DNA from 2 places in the Methylocella sp. CPCC 101449 genome. Region 1 is predicted to be linked to the other one. Evidence: predicted binding sites of a transcription regulator. Region 1 holds the regulator's gene; the other holds the start of a gene.
The links. Region 1 encodes LexA, which represses DNA repair genes until DNA is damaged. Its sites were predicted from a motif close to TGTTCNNNNTGTGTTCNG; they were not measured.
Positions count from the first base shown of each region.

Region 1 (11,794 bases):
TACCTGATCCGCGATGGCGGTCTGGCGGGCAAGGACATCACCATCCTCGACACGGTGCACATCGAGGGCGGTTCACTCGATGGCGCGGGCAATCCCGAGGATGGTTACATCATCCGCGGCGGCCGTGAGATGAATTGGAACTATGACAATCTGTGGGACATGTTTCAGGACGTGCAGGCGCTCGAAATGCCTGAAGGATTCAGCGTTCTGGACGAATATCGACTGGTCAACGACAACGATTCAAATTTCTCCAAAGCGCGGCTCATGCACAAGCGTGGTCAGATCCGCGATTTCTCGACCCTCGGTCTGTCCAAGCCGCAGCAATGGGAACTCATCCGTCTTTTGCTGAAGCGCAAGGAAGACCTCGACGACATCACCATCGAGCAATATTTCAGCCCAGGCTTCCTCGAAACCAATTTCTGGTATCTGTGGCGTTCGATGTTCGCTTTCGAGAATTGGCAGAGCCTTCTCGAAATGAAGCTCTACATGCACCGTTTCCTCGATGCCCTCGACGGACTGACGGATATGTCGGCGCTGATCTTCCCCAAATATAACCAGTACGACAGTTTCGTCCGTCCCCTCGTAGAGCACCTGCGCCAACAAGGCGTGAAGGTGCAATTTGACACGCGCGCCTATGACCTCGACATGACCGTGGAAGGCGAGACACGTCGTGTAACCGCGATCAAGGCCAAAGTGGGCGGCACCGATACGACGATCGCGGTCGGCCCGAAAGATGTCGTCTTCGCGTTGACTGGCTCCATGACCGAAGGCACCGCTTACGGCGACATGGATCATGCGCCCATCCTCGAACGGGGCAAGAATGATCCAGGCGATGCCAGTGACTGGGCGCTCTGGAAGAACCTTGCCAAGAAGTCGCCTGTCTTCGGCAAGCCGGAAAAATTCTATGGCGATGTCGATCGCTCGATGTGGGAGTCGGTGACCTTAACCTGCAAGCCCTCTCCCTTCGTCGATAAGCTGAAAGAGCTTTCGGTCAACGATCCTTATTCAGGCAAGACGGTGACGGGCGGCATCATCACCTTCACCGATTCCAATTGGGTGATGAGCTTTACATGTAACCGCCAACCCCATTTCCCAACCCAGCCCAAGGACGTTCTGGTAATCTGGGTCTATGCCCTGCTGATGGACAAGGAAGGCAACTACGTCAAAAAGCCGATGCCGGCCTGCACCGGGCGCGAGATCATCGCCGAGCTTTGTTATCATCTGGGCATCGAGAGCAAGCTCGACGAAGTCGTCGCGAACACCAAGGCCCGCCTCGCGCTCATGCCCTACATCACCTCGATGTTCATGCCGCGCGCCGCGGGGGATCGCCCGCATGTGGTGCCTGCGGGCTGCACCAATCTTGGCTTGATGGGTCAGTTCGTCGAAACCTCGAACGACATCATTTTCACGATGGACAGTTCGATCCGCACGGCCCGCGTCGGTGTCTATACGCTTTTGAACCTGAACAAGCAGGTGCCTGACATCAGCCCGACGCAGTATGACATCCGCTCCATCCTTAAAGCCGCGCGAGCCCTGAACAATGGCGAGCCCTTTCCCGGCGAGCGCCTGCTCCATCGACTCTTGGACAAAACCTATTACGCGCACATCCTGCCGCCGTTACCGGAACCGGATTCCTCAAAGCGCGAAGCGATCGAGAGCGAGCTGGCGGGACTTCTCGGAAAGGGCAGCCAGGCCCTTGGCACAGTTTCGAGTTGGCTCGAACAGGTTCGACAAAACCTGACCAGCCGCAAAAATTAAAATTGCAGGAGGGCGCCGGCGAGGCCAAGCAGAACGACGACAATCCACGGTGGCGCTTTCCACACCGTCAGCAAAAGGAAACCGGCCAGCGCCACCGTAAAGTCGCGCGGTGTCAGCACCGCGCTTGTCCATACCGGGCTATAAAGCGCGGCACCCAAAATGCCGACGACGGCGGCATTGGTGCCCCGCATGGCCGCCTGCGCCGTGGGGCGAAGCCGCAACGCATCCCAAAACGGCAAGGTGCCGTAAACGAGCAGAAGCCCCGGCAGGAAGACGGCGACGAGTGCGATGATGGCGCCTGGTAACCCATTTGGTGCCGGCCCGACGGCCGCGCCGAGATAAGCAGCGAAAGTGAAAAGCGGCCCGGGAACCGCCTGCGCCAAACCATAGCCGGCAAGGAAAGTTTCGTTGCCGAGCCAGCCGGGTGTCACCACCTCGGCCTGCAGCAAAGGCAGCACCACATGGCCGCCGCCGAACACGAGCGCGCCGGAGCGGTAAAAGGCATCGAACAGCGCGATGGCCTGCTGGCCAGTCGTGGCGACCATCAGCGGCGGCAACACCAAGAAAGCAGCAAACAGCACGAGCGCAATCGCCCCAGCCGTCTTCGAAACGGGAAAATGCAAATGTCCAGCGGCGATGGGATCGGTGCCGGTGCCACGACACAGCCAGAGGCCGATCAGCGCACCGAACGCGATGGTGATGATCTGCCCAAAGGAGCCGCCGACAAAGGTTACGAGCGCGACCGCGATCAGGGCGATCGCCGCGCGCTCCTTGTCCGGCGTCAGGCTTTTCGCCATTCCCCAGATCGCCTGCGCGACGACGGCGACGGCCACCAGTTTCAATCCGTGCAGAATGCCTTCGGCCACGGGGCCTGTGAAAGACGCGGCACCAAGCGCGAAGGCGAAGAGGAGGATGGCCGACGGCATGGTGAAAGCAAACCAAGCCGCCAGCCCGCCCAGCAGCCCATTGCCGCGCAGGACACCGAGAGAAAAACCAACCTGGCTCGACGCGGGCCCCGGCAGAAACTGGCAAAGCGCGACCAGATCGGCATAGGCGGCCTCATCGATCCAACGGCGGCGCACGACGATCTCGTCTCGGAAATAGCCCAAGTGAGCGATGGGGCCGCCGAACGACGTCAACCCAAGTTTCAGGAACGAAAAAAAAACCTCGCCGACCGAGCCCTGCGCCGCCAACGTCCCCTTCGTTGTCGAATCAACCCGGTCAGCCATCAAAAGAATCTCCGTTCGCCGTGGAGGCTATAAGCCCCGGCGGAACCTTCTGCATGGGGATTTTATTGCCACTGTGACACTTCTCGAAACGTCGGGATACGATTGCCGCACCGCTTCTTCATGATAAACCTTTTGCTTGATTCATTGTCAGAAAGGCGGGTCATTCGCCGCCCGTCCTCCGCCGATATTTGATGTGTTGAAATCAACGACCCGCGAACGCGGGCGACACCGTTGCTCCCGGAGTTTTTGCAGATGACGCAGCCTCAATGGTTATCGGTGGGTCTCATCATCGTAATGATGGGGGCGTTTCTGTGGGGCCGGCTGCGCTATGACGTGGTGGCACTGCTAGCCCTGCTGGCGGGCCTTGCTCTCGGCATTATTCCGCTGAAAGAGGCTTTCACGGGCTTCTCCGACGATATCGTCATCATCGTCGGCAGCGCTTTGATCTTGAGCGGCGCGGTCGCCCGCTCGCGTCTGATCGAGCGGGCCATGTCGGGGCTCTCCCCCGCACAGAGCTCGACGCAGGTGCAGGTCTTCGTGCTGGTGATCAGCGTCGCCGTCCTCTCCGCCTTCATCAAGAATATCGGCGCTCTGGCGATGATGCTGCCGATCGCCTATCAGCTCGCGCGCAAGGGCGGGAAATCCCCGTCTGTCTTCCTGATGCCGATGGCCTTCGGCTCGCTGCTCGGCGGCATCGTCACTTTGGTGGGCACGTCGCCGAACGTGATCGTCTCGCGCGTTCGCGGCGAATTGACAGGCACGCCGTTCAGCATGTTCGACTTCACGCCCGTCGGCATCGTCATCGCCGTTGCCGGCTGTGCCTTCCTGGCCGTGGGCTATCGTCTGCTGCCGCGCGATCGCCGTGGCGCCACCTCCCTAGAAGCAGCCCTCGATATCGAGGATTATGTCACCGAGGCTCGCGTCGCGGATGGCTCCAAACTGAAAGACAAGACCGTCGCCGATCTGCGCAATCTCGGCGGCGGCGAAGTGGAAATCGTCACGATCCTGCGCGCCAAACGCCAGATCGCCGCGCCTCTGCCCGATGCCCGGTTGAAGGTCGACGACATCCTGCTTCTGCGCGGCGAAGGCGACGCGCTCGAAAAGGTCGTCGCCGAAGGCGGGCTCGATCTGGTCGGCCGGGACCACAAGGAACGCGTGCCTGGCAATGGCGAAACGCCTGTTGAGCGGGTCAGCGAGGCGGTGATCGCGCCGGGCTCGCTGCTTATCGATCAGACGGCGGCGGAGCTTAATCTCTACACCCATCATGGCGTCAATCTGCTGGCCATCAGCCGCGCCGGCGAACGCCTGTCGGAACGGCTGCGTGACGTGCGGCTGCGCTCCGGCGACGTGGTGCTGGTCCAGGGCGGCGAAGACGTGCTGCCTGAGCGCATGGTGGAACTTGGACTGTTGCCGCTGGCCGATCGGCCCGTCGCGCTGGGCAGCACGCGCCGCGCCCTTGTGACGGGCGGCGTGCTGGCCCTCACCATCGCGGCGCTGGCGTTCAGCCTGGCGCCGGTGCCGGTCGTATTTTTCGCCGCGGCGGTTCTGCTCGTCGCATTCAAGGCCCTGCCGCTGCGCGAGGCCTATAGCAATGTCGATGCGCCGATCTTGCTGATGCTCGCGGCCCTCATCCCTGTCAGCGACTCCTTGCGCTCGACCGGCGCGACCGAGGTTTTCGCCACATGGCTGGCATCGGTCGGCAGCGGCCTTCCCGGCTGGGCCTCCCTTGGGCTCATCCTCGTTGCCGCCATGGCCGTGACGCCCTTCCTCAACAACGCGGCGACGGTTCTGGTGATGGCGCCGATCGGCGCTGGCTTCGCCACCCAACTGGGCTATAAGCCGGATGCCTTCCTGATGGCGGTGGCGATCGGTGCGGCTTGCGATTTCCTCACGCCCATCGGCCACCAGTGCAACACGCTGGTGATGGGTCCCGGCGGCTATAAATTTACCGACTATGCCCGCCTTGGTGCGCCGCTTTCCCTGCTGGTCATTGCGATCGGCGTGCCGGCAATCCTGATTTTCTGGCCGCTGCGCTGAGGCTTCCGGCCTTTCCGACCGCCCCTCTTGCGGAACACATCGCGAACGATTATCGTTTGTTCATGGTTTGTTTATCGATTCGCCACAGGGTGGTGCGCCCGATGAGGGGCGAATCGGCAGAGCGGCTTTCAAAGCGCCTTGGCTTGCGGCGTGAGCCCAGCGTGCGTGGGCGGAGAGGAACATTATGCTGACGAAGAAGCAGAGCGAACTCCTGCGCTTCATCAACGAACGGCTCAAGGAAGCCGGCGTACCCCCGTCCTTCGACGAGATGAAGGATGCGCTCGACTTGCGTTCGAAGTCGGGCATTCATCGCCTGATCATGGCGCTGGAGGAGCGTGGCTTCATCCGCCGCCTGCCCAATCGCGCCCGTGCGCTCGAAGTGCTGAAACTGCCGGAAGCCTCCGTGCCGGTCGGTCCGCGCGGCGGCCGCTTCTCCCCGGCTGTGATCGAAGGCAACCTCGGCAAGGTCCGGGCGCCCGTCACTCCCGTTTCCGATGATTTCGTGCCGCCGATTTCGATCCCCGTCATGGGCCGCATTGCTGCCGGTACGCCGATCTCGGCGATCCAGTCGCGCAGTCACACCATTTCCGTGCCGCCGGATTTTCTTTCCACGGGCGACCACTTCGCCCTGGAAGTGCGCGGCGACTCGATGATCGAGGCCGGCATTCTCGACACCGACACGGTGATCATCCGCAAGCAGGATACCGCCGATTCCGGCGACATCGTCGTGGCCTTGATCGACGACGAGGAAGCAACGTTGAAGCGGCTGCGCCGGCGCGGCGCCTCGATCGCGCTCGAAGCGGCCAATCCAGCCTATGAAACCCGGATTTTCGGCCCCGACCGGGTCCGTATCCAAGGGAAGCTGGTGAGCCTGATCCGCCGCTACTGAACGGCAGGCTCATTGCGGCTCGTCGGTCTCCTCCTGCGGAGATGAAGCCGCGACGGGCGGATCGTTCTGCGCGAGAATGCGGGGTGCCGGCGACCATGGCCGATCGAGCTGTGGGGCGCGGGCGCTGCGCAAGGATGCCTTACCATCGCCGGAAAAGCGAAATTCGCTGGCGCCATATTTCAACAGATGTTCGCCATCGACGATGAGCGATGGCCCCGTGCAGGTACCGTTGAGCCAAAAGCGTGTGACGACGATATCGGCACGCGGGCAGTCCTCGGCGACATTGCGAGGATCGAGGATGAGGACGATGACGCGACCGTCCCGCAATGTACCCGTGCAACCACCGACATCGCACAGACCATTGCCCTGCAAGGCCGCATCGCGCGCCGGACGCGCATCGGCATCGGCGGTCAGCCATTGCGACACGCCGAAGAAATTGCCGCGCGCATTCAGGACAGCGAGGCGGCCGTCGGCCACGCGATAAGCCAGGGTGCCGCCTTGTCTGTCGATCATCAGGTCTGGGCGCGCGCCTGTCAGCGCCAAAGCCACACCGGCCACGGCAAACGGCACGCCCAGCCAGCGCAGCGGTGTCTGCCATAAGGTGATCCACAACAGACCGAGCGTCATCAGCAGCAGAGCGCCGGCGCCAAAAGCCGGGATCATGCGCGTCGAGCCCGCCAGGCCCGCGACCCATTCGGCGACGACCATCATGCCGCTCACGCCCAGCCCCATGACCCACCAGCAGGGACCGTCGAGCCCAAAAGCCGAGGCGAGCAACCCCAGCGCCCCGAACGGCATGACGACAAATTCAACCAAGGGGATCGCCAAAACGTTGCCGATAAGCCCGTAGCTGGAAATCCTGTGGAAGTGAAAAGTCGCATAAGGATCGGTGGCGAGCGAGGCGATCAAGGTCGTCACGACAGCAGCCCACACCATGAATCCTGCGCGGTTCAACAGTCCCGGCGGTCCATCATGTTTCATGCCGAAGAAGCCGGCGGCGCCGCGCTTTTCAAACGCGGCGATCATTGCCGCCACCGCCGCAAAGGACATCTGGAAAGAGGGACCGAGCACGGTGACCGGCTCGCGCAGCATGACGACCAAAGCGGCGATGGCGAGATTGCGCATCGAGAACGCCGGCCGGCCAAACAGCACGGCACCCAGCATGATCAGCACCATGACCAGCGCCCGCTCCGTCGCCACTTCCGAGCCGGAGAAGACATCGTAGGCGACCGCGCCGATCATGGCGAAGGCCGCCGCCCATCGCTTGATCGGCTGGGTCAGCGCCATCGTCGGCGACAAGGCCAGCAGCGCACGCAAAATCCACAGCATCAGCCCCGCCGCTAGCACCATGTGCAGGCCGGAAATCGAGACGACGTGATAAATGCCCGCCGCCCGCAGCGCCTCGTTGGTGGCCTCCGGGATCAGCCCACGCTTGCCAGTGACGAGTGCTGCGGCAACGGCACCATTAGCGCCGCCGATGGCCGTGGCGATCCGCGCGGTCAGGGCATTGCGGCCACGATCGACCCACGCGTTGAAGCGCGCCACCCAAGGCACATCGAGCGCCGCCACCGTCAGCGGCCGCGACACCCCGTTGCCCACCGCGCCGATCCGCTGGAACCAGGCATCGCGGGCAAAATCATAGCCGCCCGGCTCCGAGGCCCGGGGCGGCGGCAGCAGCCGTGCGGTCAGGCCGATAGAAGCGCCGGAGGTAAAATCAGGCCGGCCACGCAGGATGATGCGCACCCGCTGCGGCCGCGCCGCCTCGGCCAGCCCTTCGGCGCTCGCCAGGCGCAACACCAGCCGTGCCGACCCCTCACGCAAATCCATGGTCTCGACGAAGCCTGTGACCTTGCCGCTCCAGGGCCGTTCGATGACCGGCGCCGCCACCCAGAGCGTGCGCAGCGCCGCGACCGAGAAACCGGCGAAGAGAAAGGCCAGAGCCACGGCGGCGCGATAGGCCGCGAGACGCTCGCGACACAGCGCCCACACCGCCAGGCCGATGCAAACCACGGTGGCGAAAAGCGGCGCCGGCAGCCAAGGTTCCCGCTCGGCAGCGAAATAGAGCACGACGCCGGCTCCGAAAGCCACGGCGGCCCACGGAAACAGCCGCCGCCCAGCCACTTCCTCGGCGAACCAGGCGGAGAGCCGTGTCGACAGCCAAGCTGGGCTCGACGCGATGCGCCCGGCGCGCGCGCCGGCCGTATCCGCAATGGCAATGGTGCCAGCCCTCGGCATCTCGTCTCAGCCCCTGTCCCCAATCCCTTTCCCCTGGACCATTGCACAGTTTAAACGCCCCGCCGTCTACCTCCCGCCGCAAGTTGTGTGATAGATGCCCGCATTTGGCGGCGGACGAGATGTCCCCGCGCCCGATCAGAAGCATACGAGTACAGCCATGTCCGATCCCGTCGTCACCCGGTTCGCCCCCTCCCCGACCGGCTTCCTCCACATCGGCGGAGCGCGCACGGCTTTGTTCAATTGGCTCTTTGCGCGCCATTTCGGCGGCAAGATGCTGCTGCGGATCGAAGATACGGATCGCGAACGTTCGACCGAGGCGGCCATCACGGCCATTATCGACGGCCTGTCCTGGCTTGGTCTTTCTTGGGACGGCGACGTGATCTATCAGTTCGCGCGCGCCAACCGCCACGCCGAGGTGGCGCACCAGCTCCTGCGCGAAGGCAAAGCCTACAAATGCTTCGCCACCCAGCAGGAGCTTGAGGAGATGCGCGAGAAGGCGCGCGCCGAGAAACGCCAGACCCGCTACGATGGGCGCTGGCGCGATCGTGCGGCTGGCGATGTCGCGGCCATGGAAGCGGCCGGCGTCAAGCCGGTGATCCGCCTCAAGGCGCCGACCGATGGCGACACGGTCATCGACGACAAGGTGCAAGGCCGAGTGGTCTTCCCCAACAAGGATCTCGACGATCTGGTGCTGCTGCGCTCCGACGGCACGCCGACCTATATGCTTGCCGTCGTCGTCGATGACCACGATGCGGGCATAACCCATGTGATCCGTGGCGACGATCACCTCACCAATGCGGCCCGGCAGGCACATATCTATCAGGCCATGGGATGGCAGACGCCGATCTTCGCGCACATCCCGCTGATCCACGGGCCGGACGGCGCCAAATTGTCGAAGCGCCATGGCGCGCTTGGCGTCGATGCCTATCGCGCCATGGGTTATCTGCCGGCGGCGCTGCGCAATTATCTCGTACGCCTCGGCTGGAGCCACGGCGACCAGGAGATTTTCTCGACCGACGAGATGATCCAGACATTCGACCTGCCGCAGATCGGTCGTTCGCCGGCGCGTTTCGACTACGCCAAGCTGGAAAATCTCAACGGCCACTATCTGCGCGCCATGCCCGATGCGGAATTGCTCGACACGCTGATCGCCACTCTGCCCTTCCTCAAGGACGGTCCGGCGCTGGCCGCGCGTCTCGACGCACCTTTGCGCGCGCGTCTGCTGGCCGCCATGCCCGGCTTGAAGGAGCGCGCCAAGACGCTCAACGATCTGATCGACGGCGGTGGTTTCCTGTTCGCGCAGCGCCCGCTTGCGACCGACGAGAAAGCGACCGTCGCACTGGAGAATGGCGGACGCGCACATCTCGCCGCGCTCACACCGCGCCTCGCGCAGGTGAGCGAATGGACGGCACAGGCGACGGAAGCGATCGTGCGCGCCTATGCGGAAGAAACCGGCGCCAAGCTCGGTCAGATTGCACAACCGTTGCGCGCAGCGCTCACCGGGCGGCTGACGTCACCTGGCATTTTCGACGTTCTGGTGGTGCTGGGACGCGAGGAAGCCCTCGGCCGCCTCGATGATCAGGCACGCCTGGCGGCGCTCAACTAGAGCAAACTGCGCTTCGACCGAAACGCAATTTTGCCCAGGACCTTGGTTCTGACGCGTCTTTCCAGCGTTTGACCAAAGTCAAATCGCGAAACGCTATATGGCGCGATCGCCTCAAAATAAGGCAACGCTTTGCACCCGCTAAACCGTCCGGTGCAAAGCGGGCCATTCACATTGGCGATAACAGCCATTCGGTGGCCTAGGTCGAGCCGTTTAAAACTGTAACATATCGCTGCTTTTATTGAATTTTCTGACCACGCCGCGCCATCTTTTGGTCAGACTTGAATGCTGCCCGCCGATGCGTTAGCACACGCCCGGTTGTGGAAAACCTTCCCTCACGCTGGCGCCCTATTCCGGGCCTCCGGCACACATCATGAAGGCCGTAAATATGAGCAAGACCGCGACGATCACAATCGGCAATAATACCTATGATATGCCCATGCGCGGCGGCACTGAGGGACCGGAAGTCGTCGACATCGCCAAGCTCTACGGACAGGCTAACGTCTTCACCTACGATCCGGGTTTCATGTCGACCGCGAGCTGCGAGTCGAAGATCACCTATATCGATGGCGACGCCGGCATTCTGCGGTATCGCGGCTATCCGATCGAACAGCTTGCCGAACATGGCGACTTCCTCGAAACCTGCTACCTGCTGCTGTACGGGGAACTGCCGACCGCAGCGCAGAAATCCGATTTCGACTATCGCGTGACCCGTCACACGATGGTGCATGAGCAGATGTCGCGCTTCTTCTCCGGCTTCCGCCGCGACGCGCATCCGATGGCCGTCATGGTCGGCACGGTGGGTGCCATGGCCGCGTTCTATCCGGACTCCGCCGATATCACCGATCCGCATCAGCGCATGATCGCTTCGATGCGTCTGGTCGCCAAGATCCCGACGATCGCGGCGATGGCCTATAAATATTCGATCGGCCAGCCGTTCGTGTTCCCGAAGAACGACCTCGATTACACGTCGAACTTCCTGCACATGTGCTACGCCGTTCCCTGCGAAGACTATAAGGTCAACCCGATCATCGCGCGCGCGCTCGACCGTATCTTCATCCTGCATGCGGACCATGAGCAGAACGCTTCGACTTCGACAGTGCGCCTCGCCGGCTCTTCCGGCGCCAATCCGTTCGCCTGTATCGCCGCCGGCATCGCCTGCCTGTGGGGTCCCGCGCATGGTGGCGCCAACGAAGCGGCGCTCGCCATGCTCGCCGAAATCGGCACGGTCGATAAGATCCCCGAATTCGTCCAGCGCGTGAAAGACAAGAAGGACCACACCCGCCTGATGGGCTTCGGTCATCGCGTCTACAAGAACTACGATCCGCGCGCCAAGATCATGCAGAAGACCTGCCATGAAGTGCTGCGCGAACTCGGCATCAAGGACGATCCGCTGCTCGACGTCGCCATGGAACTTGAGCGCATCGCGCTCAGCGACGAATATTTCATCGAGCGCAAGCTCTATCCGAACGTCGACTTCTATTCGGGCATTACCCTGAAGGCGATGGGCTTCCCGGTGTCGATGTTCACCGTGCTCTTCGCTGTCGCCCGCACCGTGGGCTGGGTCGCCCAGTGGAAGGAAATGATCGAGGATCCGAGCTCCAAGATCGGCCGTCCGCGCCAGCTCTATACCGGCGCCGCCAAGCGCGACTACACGCCGATCGGCAAGCGTTGATCGCTTATCCATCGCAACGGATCAGGGCCGCCCGCAAGGCGGCCCTTTTCTTTTGCGCCTGATACGGCGATGGTGCTGGCAACGAGAGGAAACGTACGAGGACACCATGCCGACGGATGATGCTGGGCATCTGATCGATTTCGCCCTGCACTTCGCCCTGCAACAGGCCAGCGATACCGCGCGCGAGCGTGCCCGTCTGCTCGTCCTCGACACCTGCGGCGCAATGCTTGCGGCCATGCCGCATGCCATCGGCAAGATCGCATACGCCCAAGCGTTGCGCACGCAAGCCCTCAACGAAGCGAGCCTCGCCGGCAGCGATATACGCGTCGGCATGCTGGAAGCCGCTCAGGCCAATGGCATTCTCGCCA
Region 1 is NZ_JAPDHU010000002.1:158,873-170,666, reverse strand. It holds gene OIM99_RS11415 (oleate hydratase) at 1-1,758, shown strand, start outside; gene chrA (chromate efflux transporter) at 1,755-2,987, opposite strand; gene OIM99_RS11405 (SLC13 family permease) at 3,240-5,024, shown strand; gene lexA (transcriptional repressor LexA) at 5,209-5,913, shown strand; gene OIM99_RS11395 (ComEC/Rec2 family competence protein) at 5,923-8,148, opposite strand; gene gltX (glutamate--tRNA ligase) at 8,306-9,754, shown strand; gene gltA (citrate synthase) at 10,140-11,426, shown strand; gene OIM99_RS11380 (MmgE/PrpD family protein) at 11,533-11,794, shown strand, end outside.

Region 2 (11,794 bases), on a different contig from region 1:
CACGCGCGGCCATGTGTCGATCCGCGTGCCGGGCGAACCCAATCTCTTCTATATGAAACCGCACAGCTTCGGCTTCGACGAGATGACGATGGACAATATCGTCACCTGCAACATCGAAGGCGAGAAGATCGCCGGCGGCGGCCCGCGCCACAGTGAAGTCTACATCCATTCCGAAATCTTCCGTATCCGGCCCGACGTGCATTCGGTCATCCACGCCCATCCGACCTATGCCGTCGCCGTCTCGGCCACTGATCGGCCGCTGCGCATGATCAGCCAGCCGAGCGCCGTCTTCGCCGACGGCATCGGCGTCTACCGCGATACGATCGATCTCATCCGCTCGAAGGAGATGGGCGCCGGCGTCGCCAAGGCGCTGGGCGGCAGCAAGGCGGCCTTCCTGAAAAACCACGGCGTCGCCACGGTCGGCGGCACGTTGGAGGAATGCGTGATCCTGACGATCATGCTGGAGAACGCCGCGCAGATTCAAATTCTCGCCGAATCCACCGGCTCGGTCGGCGAAGAATTCCCGCGCGACGACATCATGCGCCTGCACGACAAGATTTGCCGCCCGGAACAGCACAAGATCAATTTCGATTATCTGGTGCGCAAGGTGCGCCGGCAGATCAAGGGCTAGTCTCGCGGCTGCGGTGCGTCGTGCGGGACACGTAGGCTTCGCAGAAAAATCCTGTGCCTCGGTGTCATCCCCGACGCCTGCGTAGCAGGCGAGCGGGGATCCAGGGGCGCGTGACGGTCGCTTGCCGCCGCACGTTAGGCCTGCGCCACAGCCACTTTTGATACTGTACCACACGCTCTGGATCCCGGATCGCGCTGCGCGCGTCCAGGATGACACGGAGGCCATGCGACTGGCATCTAGCGTGTGTCTATCTCAAACGAACCCCGCCACCGCCGCCGCCACCACGAGATAGCGCGCCACCTTCACCACGCCGACGATCAAAACGAAAATCCACAGCGGTTCGCGCAGGAAGCCGGCGATCACCGTCAGCGGATCGCCGATCACGGGCACCCAGCTCAGCAACAAAGACCAGCGGCCGTAGCGATGATACCAGCCCTCGGCCCGCGCCAGTGCCGCCGCATCAACGGGGAACCAGCGTTTATCACGAAACGCCGTCAGCCCGCGTCCTAGAATCCAATTGGTGATCGATCCCAGCACATTGCCGAGACTGGCGACGGCGATCAGCATCACCCACGGCCGGTCGCTGGTGGCGAGATAGCCCGCCAGCACCACTTCGGAGGAAAACGGCAATATGGTCGCGGCCAGAAAGGCCGTGGCGAACAAGGTCGCGTACAGACCAGCGATCATGGCATCGTGATTACAGCGTCACGATCATATGGCCGGTGCCGGCTTGCGCTTCCGCCTCGCGATGGGCGCGCGCCAGATCCATCAATGGCACGCTGCCGGCGATGCGATGTCGCAAGGCCTTGTCGCGGATCGCCTGCAGAATGCCGTCGCAGGTCGTCTGCTTCTGCGCATCCGACAGCAGATAGACGAAGATGAAATGCACCGACATGTTGCGCGCACGCCTGGGCGACAGGGTGATCTCGGCTTTGCCTGGTGTTGCGGCGCCATAGGAGACGATCGTGCCGCCCTCGGCGACGATCTGTTCATTGAAGCCGATCCGGTTGCCGAAATCGATCTCGATGATGCGGTCGACGCCACAATCATCGGTCTTGTCCATGATGGCCTGCGCCAGATCGCTGGAACGCTCAAGAACTACATCGGCGCCGAGCGCCTTGATCTCGTCCATGCGATCGCGTGAGCCGGTGCTGGCGATGACGCGGGCGCCGCCCCAGCGGGCGAATTGAATGGCATAGGCGCCGACCCGACCCGTCGCCGCCGGCACATAGACCGTTTGCCCCTTCACCGGCCCGTCGCGAAAGACGGCGTGATAGGCGGTCATGGCGGGAATGCCGAGACACGCGCCCTCTTCATAGCTGACGCAGTTCGGCAGCGGCCGCACCTGTATCGAAGGCAGGCTGACGAATTCGGCGGCCGAGCCCATCGGCCGGGCCCATTGCGCGTTGAATATCCAGACACGGTCGCCGACGCGATAATTGCTGACGCCGGGTCCCAGCGCGGCGACGGTGCCGGCGCCGTCCGAATGCGGCACGATGCGCGGAAATTCCATGCCGGCCTTTATATTGGCGCGGCGTTTGTAGTCGGAGGGGTTGATGCCGGAGGCATGGACGCGCACCAGCACTTCGCCGGGGCCGGCCAAAGGCTTTTCGATCTCACCGACGCTGATGACTTCGTCCGCCGGACCACAACGTTCATACCAGCCAGCCAGCATGGGTGCCCTCCATTAGGCCTTCCATACATGTCCCGTCGGCAGGAAAACAAGCTCACCGGATTAAAGTTCCTTTGGGTCCCAAGTGGAACCCCGTTTTGCGCTGCCGCATACCTCTTGCTAGAAGGGCGCCGCAGCCGCGCAGGCGGCGGTACAGTCAGGCGGCACGACCGGCACCATGACCATTGCAGTGAAGGATGTGACGCTGGCGCGCAATGGCCGCACCGTGCTGCATCAGTTGAATTTGAATATGGACGAGCGCCGCATCGGTCTCGTCGGCGTCAACGGGGCCGGCAAGAGTTCGCTGCTGCGGCTGCTCAACGGCCTGCTCCTGCCCGATCAGGGGCAGGTCACCGTGCATGGTCTGGACACGCAAGCCAGCCGGGCGCAATTGCCCGGTAGCGTCGGCTTCATCTTTCAAAATCCCGAACATCAGATCGTTTTTCCGACGAGCCTCGAGGAAATCGCCTTCGGCCTGCGCGAGCGTGGGCTCGATGCAAAGGCGGCGACCGCGGTGGCGCGAGACTTCCTCACGCGGCACAATTGCGCCGATTGGTGCGAGCGTTCCGTCGCCGAATTGTCCGACGGCCAGAAGCAGCACCTGTGCATTCTCGCGGTTCTGGTCTGCGAGCCGGCGCTGATCGTTCTCGACGAGCCGTTCTCGAGTCTTGATCTGCGAGCCCGCAACATGTTCCTGCGGCTGTTGGCGAGCCTGCCGCAGCAGATCGTCATGGCGAGCCACGATCTCGACGCCATGCGGGATTTTGATCGCCTCATCTGGCTCGACGACGGGCGCGTGGCCGGCGATGGCACGCCGGAAAATGTGCTGCGCGCCTATCGCGCCCATTGCGACGCGCAGGCCGCACCATGATCGCGCCGCATGTCGCGCAACAGACCTGGCTGCATCGCATCGGTGCCGGCACCAAGCTTTTGGCGCTGGCCGTCGTCTCGATCCTGCTCGGCTGGATGAGCGAGTGGGTGCCGTTGCTGATCGCTTTCGTCGTCATCCTCGGCGTTTACATCGTCACCATTCCCTCAGCCGGCACGCGCCTGAAACTCTATCGTCCGCTGCTGCCACTGCTCGTCGGCATCGGCCTGTTGCAGATCTATGCTTCCGGCTGGGAAATAGCACTCGCCACCTTGCTGCGCCTCGTGGCGATGATGGCGCTGGCCGATCTCGTCACCGCGACGACGCCGATGCTCGACATGATGGATGCCTTGCAACCTGTGTTTCGGCTGTTGCGTCCGCTCGGACTTGACGAGCGCCGTCTGTCGCTCGCCGTGGCGTTGATGCTGCGCTTCATTCCGGTGATCATGAGCGAGTGGGGCAAGCGCGAGGAGGCCTGGCGTGCCCGCACTGGCCGCCGGCCGCCGTTGCGTCTGCTGGCGCCCTTCCTGAGCGACGTGCTGCGCCTCGCCGATCATGCGTCGGAAGCCTTGACGGCGCGCGGCTTCGATATGGCTCGGTCAGATCGCGTGGACCGGGGGACTCGATGACGGTGCAAGCCTATGCCGCAGCCTTAGTGTCAACCCGGACGCCGCAGGCGATCCGGGATCCAGGGGCGTGCGGTAGAATTTCAAAAGCCGCTGCGGCACAAGCTCAATATGCGTCAATAACGTCACACGCCCCTGGTCCCCGGATCACTTGCTGTGTAAGTGTCCGGGATGACACCTAGGCTGCGGCTTCAATGAGAGAAATATCGTGCAACTGAGAGACCTCGTCCGCGTCAGTCTGTTCGCCGCTCTGATCGCGGCTCTGGGCCTGTTTCCGCGCCTCGATCTGCCGCTCGCCGGCGGCGTGCCGATCACCCTACAGACGCTGGGCGTCATGCTGGCCGGCGTCTTTCTTGGCGCGCGTCTGGGCTTTGCCGCCGTCGCTCTCTTCTTCTTCGTCGTACTCTTGGGCGCGCCGCTGCTGGCGGGCGGCCGCGGCGGACTGGGCATTCTGTTCAGCCCGTCGGTGGGCTATCTGATCGGCTATCCCGTTGGTGCTTTCGTCATCGGATGGGTGATGCAAAGAACAAACGGCACGGGCATATTCCTGCGCGCGCTCCTTGCCTGCCTCATCGGTGGCGTGATCGTCATCCATGCCATGGGCGTTGCCGGTCTCGTTTGGAAAACCGGCATGAGCGTGCAAGCGGCTTTGATCGCCGATCTCGTCTTCGTGCCGGGCGACATATTGAAAGCACTGGCCTGCGCCTATCTCGCTTCGCTGATGCCGAGCCAAACGGTGGCCGCGCCAAGGACCCAGGCATGATCATTGGCGCGACCCTCGCCGATCACGCAGCGCGCCGTCCCACGGTGCGCGCGGTGGTCTGCGATGCGACGGAGTTCACGTGGTGCGAGCTGCTGCGCCAGCGTGATCAACTGGCGCGCCTGATCGACGCGGCGGTTCCGGATGGTGCGGCGGTTGCCCTGCAATTGCGCAATTGCCCCGGCTTCATGCCATTGTTTCTCGCCACCATTTCGACCGGTCGCGAAGCGCAGATTCTCGATCCCGATTGGCCGCTCGCCATGAGCCAGCCGCTCATCGACCAAGTTAATGCGGGCCTCGTCATCAGCCATCAACGGCCCGCCCATCCCCATCTGATCGAAGTGCCCGACGATCATCCCGATGCCGATGCGCTGATCGCAGCCTTCGGCGGAATCGAAGAAAAGCCTTTGCCGCAGCGTGAAGTCAGCGACCTAAGTCCCTTCTATGTCGGCTTCACCTCCGGCTCGACCGGTCTGCCGAAAGGCTATCGCCGGCATCATCGCTCCTGGCTCGAAAGTTTCGCCGTCGAACAGGAAGAGTTCGGCGTCAGTGCCGATGACGTGCTGTTGGCCCCCGGCACGATGACCCATTCATTGTTTCTCTATGCCGCCGCTCACGCCATGCAGATCGGCGCGACGTTGTTGATGTCCAGAGCGTTCCGGCCCGATCGCGCCGTGCGCATGGGGCAGGAACATGGCGCGACCATTCTCTATGGCGTGCCGTCGCAGCTTCGCCTGATGGCCGAAAGCGCTTTGTCGGCCGGCATTCAACTGCCGCTGCGGCTGATCCAATCGTCCGGCGCCAAGCTCGGTGCAAGCGATCATGCTTTGTTGCATCAGGCCTTTCCGCAAGCTGTAATAGCCGAATTCTATGGCGCTTCCGAACTGAGCTTCATCGCCTTGCGCAAACAAGGCGAAGGCGCGCCGGAAACCTCCGTCGGTCGGACGTTTCGCACCGTCACGCTCGCCATTCGCGATGCGCAAGGCAAGGAACTCGCCACCAGCGAGACGGGGCTGGTCTTCGTCGAAAGTCCGATGGTGTTCATGGGCTATGCGACAAAAAATGAAGCCAGCCTGCGTCGCCACGGCGAAGCCCTATCGGTCGGCGATGTCGGCTTTCTCGATGCGCGCGGCTTCCTGCATCTCGTCGGCCGCGCCGACCGCATGATCATCTCGTCGGGCAAGAACATCAGCCCGGAGGTGGTTGAGGCCATCCTGACGCGCCATCCCGCCGTCGAAGCTGCCGCCGTCCTGGGCGAGCCCGATGCTGTGCGTGGCCTGCGCCTCGTCGCTGTCGCCAAACTGCGCGCGCCGGTGTCAGCCAGCGCGCTGATTGCCCATTGCCGCGAGAGCCTGCCTCTGGCCATGATCCCTCGGCATGTCTTTCAAACTGCGGATTGGCCGATGACCCGCTCGGGCAAAACCGATTTCGCCGCTTTGCAGCGCCAATTCGACGGCGGTGCTCTGGAGCGGCTGGCGTGAGCGGCGCCTGGATCGTCGCCGCCAAACGCACCGCCGTGGCGCCGCGCCACGGCGCTTTGGCTGCGCTCGCCGTCCACGATCTCGCGGCGCCGTTGATCCAGGCGATCCTGGCCGAGACAGGCCTGGCGCCTGACAGCGTCGACGACATCATTCTCGGCAATGCGCTTTACGGCGGCGGCAATCCGGCGCGGGTCGTGGGCCTCGCGGCGGGCCTGAATGTGCCCGCGCAGACAATCGACACGCAATGCTGCGCCGGCCTCGATGCGGTGATCGCGGCATCCGAGCGGATCGCCGCCGGTGCGGCCGATGTTATTTTGTGCGGCGGCGTCGAAAGTTTCAGCCGCTCGCCGCTGCGGCTGCGCCGGCCGCTGCATGACAATGAAGAAGCGGTCGAATATCAGCGCCCGCCCTTCACGCCCTGGGCTGACCGCGATCCCGACATGATCGCTTCGGCGCATGATCTGGCCGTGCGGCTCGATATCCCGCGCGTCCGTCAAGAAGTCTTTGCCATCGAAAGCCATCGCAAGGCGCTTGCCGCGCGCGACCGCCTCCAGGACGAGATCGTTGCTGTCGCCGGTCTCGATCGCGATGCTTTCGCACGCGAACTTTCAGAGAAAACCTGCGCCCGTCTGCCGGCCCTGGTGGGAACGATCACCGCCGCCACGACGGCGGTGGAAGCCGATGCGGCTGCGGTTCTCGCCGTCGTTTCCGATGCGGCGTTACAAGAGCTGAAGGCCACCCATGCCCTTCGCATCACGGCATCGCGACGCATCGCCGGCGATCCGGTGCTGCCAGGCTTGATGAGCACACAGGCGGCACAAGCGGTTCTGGCGCAGGCTCAACTGGCGACCGGCGACATCGCGGTCGTCGAAATGATGGAAGCCTTTGCGGTACAGGCGCTCGGCACAGTCGATGCGCTGCGCTTCGATCCCATCCGCGTCAATCGCGGCGGCGGCGCGCTGTCACGCGGCCATCCCATCGGCGCTTCTGGTGCCATCCTCGCCGTGCGGTTGTTTCACGAACTGCAACAGGAAGCGCCCGGCACGCGCGGCCTCGCCACCATCGCCGCCGCCGGCGGCCTCGGCAGCGCGCTTATTGTCGAGAAGGCGTGAAGTTACCGTCCGGCGAAAACCGGCTTGCGCTTTTCCGCAAACGCCTTGCGTCCTTCCGCATGATCCTGGCTGGCGAAACACGCGGCAATTGCCGCGCCCACGCGCGCCGCATCGCGCTCGCTCGCGGGCTTCACCGCTTCGCGAATGGCGATCTTCGATGCCCGCACGGTCAGCGGCGCATTATCGGCGATGGTCATCGCCAGATTGCGCACGGTCGCTTCCAGCTCGCTGAACGAGACGACTTTGTTGACCAGCCCCATCGCCAAGGCCTCGGCCGCCGCATAGCGGTTGGCGGTGAACAGCATCTCGGTGGCATTGCTGGAGCCGACGATTTCAATGAGCCGTTCGACGGCACGCAGCGGATAGGCGACGCCGAGCCGTCCGGCCGGAATGCCGAACTGCGCTTTGTCCGAGGCAATGCGCAGATCGGCGGCGAGCGCCGTGCCGACGCCGGCGCCCAGGCAATAGCCTTGGATCATGGCGATAAGCGGCTTGCTGAAACTCGCATAGCGATCGCCTAAACGCGCCGTCGCGGCCGCCATTTCCTTCTGCCGTTCTGCATTGTTGGCATAGCCGTCGAATTGCGAAATGTCGGCGCCGGAGACGAAGGATTTTTCGCCGGCGCCGCGCATTACGACCGCGCGAATGGCGTCGTCCTTTTCGAAATCGTCGAGCAGATCGATGAGATCGAGGCGCATTTCATGGCTGATGGCATTGTGCCGTTCCGGATCGTTGAAGGTGATCCAGCCGATCGCGTCGTCTTTCTCGCCGATCAGTTTGCCGTTCGAGGCGTTCATGGAGTGATCCTGTTCAGATGATCTTGCGTTGGCGCAGATCGGCGATGTCATCGTCTTCGAAGCCGAGTTCGCGCAGAATTTCACCAGAATGCTCGCCGGCATCGGGCGTCACGCGACGCATCTGCCAGGGCGTGCGCGACATGTGAATGGGCTGGCCGACGATCTCGCGCGCCCCCAGGCGCGGATGCTCGATTGGCGTGGCGATGCCCAGATGCTTCACCTGCGGATCGGCGAAGGCCTGGTCGATGCTGTAGATCGGCCCGCAGGGTACGCCGCCGGCATTCAGGGCCTCCACCCATTCGGCGCTGGTGCGCGTGCGCAGGATGGCGGAGAGCTCTTCGTTGAGCTTGTCGCGATGGCCGCGCCGCAAATCCGGGTCGGCATAGTCTGCCCGCGCCAGCAGCGCCTCCGCGCCGATCGCCTTGCAGAGCCGCGTCCACGAGCCCTGCGTGCCCGAGCCTATGTTGATATGCCCGTCCTTGGTCGGAAACGTGCCGGTGGGGATGAAGTAGGGATGGTTATTGCCGGCCTGGGCCGGCACCTTGCGGTCGAACAGCCAGGCGGCCGATTGGAAATCCATCACGGCGATCAGCGATTCCACCAGCGAGGTCTGCACCCATTGGCCCTCGCCCGAGCGCTGCCGTTCGACCAGCGCCAGCAGAATGCCGATGGAGAGATAAAGCCCGGCCGACATGTCGGCGACGGCGGCGCCGGCGCGCACCGGTCCCTGGCCCGGCAGGCCGGTCACCGACATCAGCCCACTCATGCCTTGCGCGATCTGGTCGACACCCGGCCGATGCGCATAGGGGCCGTCCTGGCCAAAGCCGGAAATGCTGCCATAGACGATGCGTGGATTGATCTTGCGGATCGAGTCGTAATCGATCCCCAGCCGATGTTTTACGTCGGGCCGAAAATTCTCGACGATCACGTCGGCCTTTTCGGCCAATCGCGCGAAAATGCGCCGGCCGTCCTCGCTCTTGAGATCGATGGCCAGGCTGCGCTTGTTGCGATGCAGGTTCTGGAAATCGGCGGAATCGCGATGGCCGTCGAAGCCGGCGCCTTCGCTGCCCTCGGTCATCTCCACTTTGATGACGTCGGCGCCCCAGTCGGCGAGCTGCCGCGCCGTGGTGGGGCCGGCGCGGGCACGGGTCAGGTCGAGCACTTTGATCTGCGAAAGCGGCAGTGCATCGACCATCGGCGTTTGTCTCCCGTTATGACAGCTCCGTACGAACGCGGCGCGTGCCTTCGACCATGGCCTGTAGTTTGCCGAAGGCCACGTCGCGGGGCAAATATTTCATGCCGCAGTCCGGCGCGACGACGACACGCTTGGGCGGCACGAAGGGGAAAATGCGGCGAATGCGCTCGGCGACCACGTCCGGCGTCTCGATGGTCATGTCGTTGAGGTCGATCACGCCGATGACCATGGTCTTGCTCGGCAATTGCTCGAGAATCTTGAAATCGAGCACCGGCTGCGCCGTTTCGATCGAAATCTGGTCGACATTGCAGCGCTCGAGTTCCGGCAGGAAGGAATAGCCGGCCGGCTTGTTCTTCACCAGCGCCGCATAGCCGAAGCACAGATGCACACCGGTCGTGCCCTTCACGCCTTCGACGGCGCGGTTGATCGCCTCGACGCCATAAGCGCGTGCCTGATCGGGCCGCGCCTGCATATAGGGCTCGTCGATCTGCACGATATCGGCGCCGGCGGCGAATAGATCCTTGATCTCTTCATTGACCGCGGCGGCGTAGTCCATCGCTACGGCGGCTTCGTCGTTATAGTAAAAATCCTTGGCCTGGATCGACATGGTGAACGGGCCGGGCACGGTGATCTTGATGCGCTTGTCGGTATTCTTGCGCAGAAACTGGATGTCGCGCAGCTCCACCGCATGTTTGCGCCGAATCTTGCCGATGACGCGCGGCACGAGATCGGGATTGCCGCTGCGGCTCGGCACGACGGCGGGATTGTCGATGTCGACGCCTTCCAGTGCTGTGGCGAAACGGTTCGAATAGCTCTCGCGGCGCATTTCGCCGTCGGTGATGATGTCGATGCCGGCGCGTTCCTGGTCGCGGATGGCGATCAAGGTCGCATCATCCTGCGCTTCTTCCAGCCATTGCGGATCGATGTGCCAAAGTTCCTGGGCGCGGATTCGCGGCGGCGGCCGTTTGCTGAGTTTGCTGCGATCGATCAGCCAATCGGGTTGCGGATAGGAGCCGACGATCGTCGTAGGCAGCAACATGCATTTCCTCCCCATTCGCCTGGAGCGTTCCAAGCACTGTTGCCCCATTCACGCATGCAGGCAACCGGCGGTTGATGTGGGGTGGGACTTATCCCAACGTCGGCGGGAGAGGCAAGTCCGAATGTCAGTCGCTACCTTGCAGCTTCTCGATGGTCAGCGGATCGGGCACGCCGTTGAAGAAGGTCTGCAAGGCGGTGGCGAAAGCCGGTTCCGCCGGTGCGATGAGGGCGAACAAGGTCATCGACGAACGAAATTTCAGATCGTCGGGCGAACCGAAAATCTCGCGCACGGTTTGCTGCGCATGCGCGTTGACCGCTTCCGTACATTCGATGAGCCGTTCGCCCAACAGCGGGTGCTGGATATAGGCGCGCGCTTCCGCCGGCGCGGCAATGGCATAATGCTGCGCCATAGCGCTGGCGCCGAGCCCGGCGATCTGCGGAAAGATGAACCACATCCAGTGGCTGCGCTTGCGCCCGGCCTGCAATTCGCCGAGCGCCTTCTCGTAGTGGCCGTCCTGGGCATTGATGAACCGTTGCAGGTCGAACGGATCATCCATCACAACGTTAGACGTCCAGATTGGCGACGCTGAGCGCGTTCTCTTGGATGAACTCGCGTCTGGGTTCGACGATGTCGCCCATCAGCCGCACGAACGTGCTGTCGGCGTCCGACACGTCCTTGATGCGCACCTGCAAGAGCGAGCGCACGTTGCGATCAAGCGTCGTTTCCCAAAGCTGTTCCGGATTCATCTCGCCGAGGCCTTTATAGCGCTGGATCTGGCTGATGCCCTTCTGGCCGGCGGCCATGATGGTATCGAACAGAGCGCTTGGGCCGGCGATGCGGGTTTCGTCGGACTTGCGCTGGAAGATGGACGGTTCCGCATAGACCGCGTGCAGGGAGCCGGCATGGTCGTTGAGCTTGCGCGCTTCCGCCGAGGCCAAAAGGCCGGCATCGAGCACGCTCGCCTGACGCACGCCGCGCACTTCGCGCGAGAAGACGAAACGGTCGCCCTCGATCACGCCCTGCCAGCCGCGTTCGGTCTCTTCCGACAGCGCATCGAGCCGTCGTGCGATTTCCTGAGCCCGTTCGCCCGCGACGTCGCCCAGCGTCGAGATCGGCTGCAAGGCGCCGGCAATGGCGGCCTGTTCGACGGCGACGCGGTCGTAGCGCGAATGAAGCTGTGCCAGCACCTGTTTCACCAGACGGGCTTCTTCGGCGAGCGCCCGCAGATCGGCGGCGCTGCGCACTTCGCCGTTCGGCAGGCGCAGCAGCGCGCTGTCGAGGCCGTTGTCGAGCAGATAGTCTTCGCGCGCCCGCTCGTCCTTCAGATATTGCTCGGACTGGCCGCGCTTCACTTTGTAGAGCGGTGGCTGGGCGATGTAGAGATGGCCGCGCTCGATCAGGTCCGGCATCTGCCGGAAGAAGAAGGTGAGCAGCAAGGTGCGAATATGGGCGCCGTCGACGTCGGCGTCCGTCATGATGATGATCTTGTGATAGCGCAGCTTGGCGATGTTGAAATCATCGCGGCCGATGCCGGTACCCAGAGCCGTGATCAGCGTGCCGATTTCCTGCGACGACAGCATTTTGTCGAAGCGGGCGCGCTCCACATTGAGGAT
Region 2 is NZ_JAPDHU010000001.1:1,357,399-1,369,192, reverse strand. It holds gene OIM99_RS06250 (class II aldolase/adducin family protein) at 1-631, shown strand, start outside; gene OIM99_RS06245 (YqaA family protein) at 884-1,318, opposite strand; gene OIM99_RS06240 (NADPH:quinone reductase) at 1,329-2,306, opposite strand; gene OIM99_RS06235 (energy-coupling factor ABC transporter ATP-binding protein) at 2,482-3,174, shown strand; gene OIM99_RS06230 (energy-coupling factor transporter transmembrane component T) at 3,171-3,800, shown strand; gene OIM99_RS06225 (biotin transporter BioY) at 4,006-4,560, shown strand; gene OIM99_RS06220 (AMP-binding protein) at 4,557-6,038, shown strand; gene OIM99_RS06215 (thiolase family protein) at 6,035-7,150, shown strand; gene OIM99_RS06210 (enoyl-CoA hydratase) at 7,153-7,947, opposite strand; gene OIM99_RS06205 (CoA transferase) at 7,961-9,142, opposite strand; gene OIM99_RS06200 (uroporphyrinogen decarboxylase family protein) at 9,159-10,181, opposite strand; gene OIM99_RS06195 (DUF1810 domain-containing protein) at 10,306-10,737, opposite strand; gene gyrB (DNA topoisomerase (ATP-hydrolyzing) subunit B) at 10,745-11,794, opposite strand, start outside.
Region 2: OIM99_RS06235 (energy-coupling factor ABC transporter ATP-binding protein) is a predicted target of LexA. The motif match lies at 2,324-2,341, and genes of this name have one in related genera.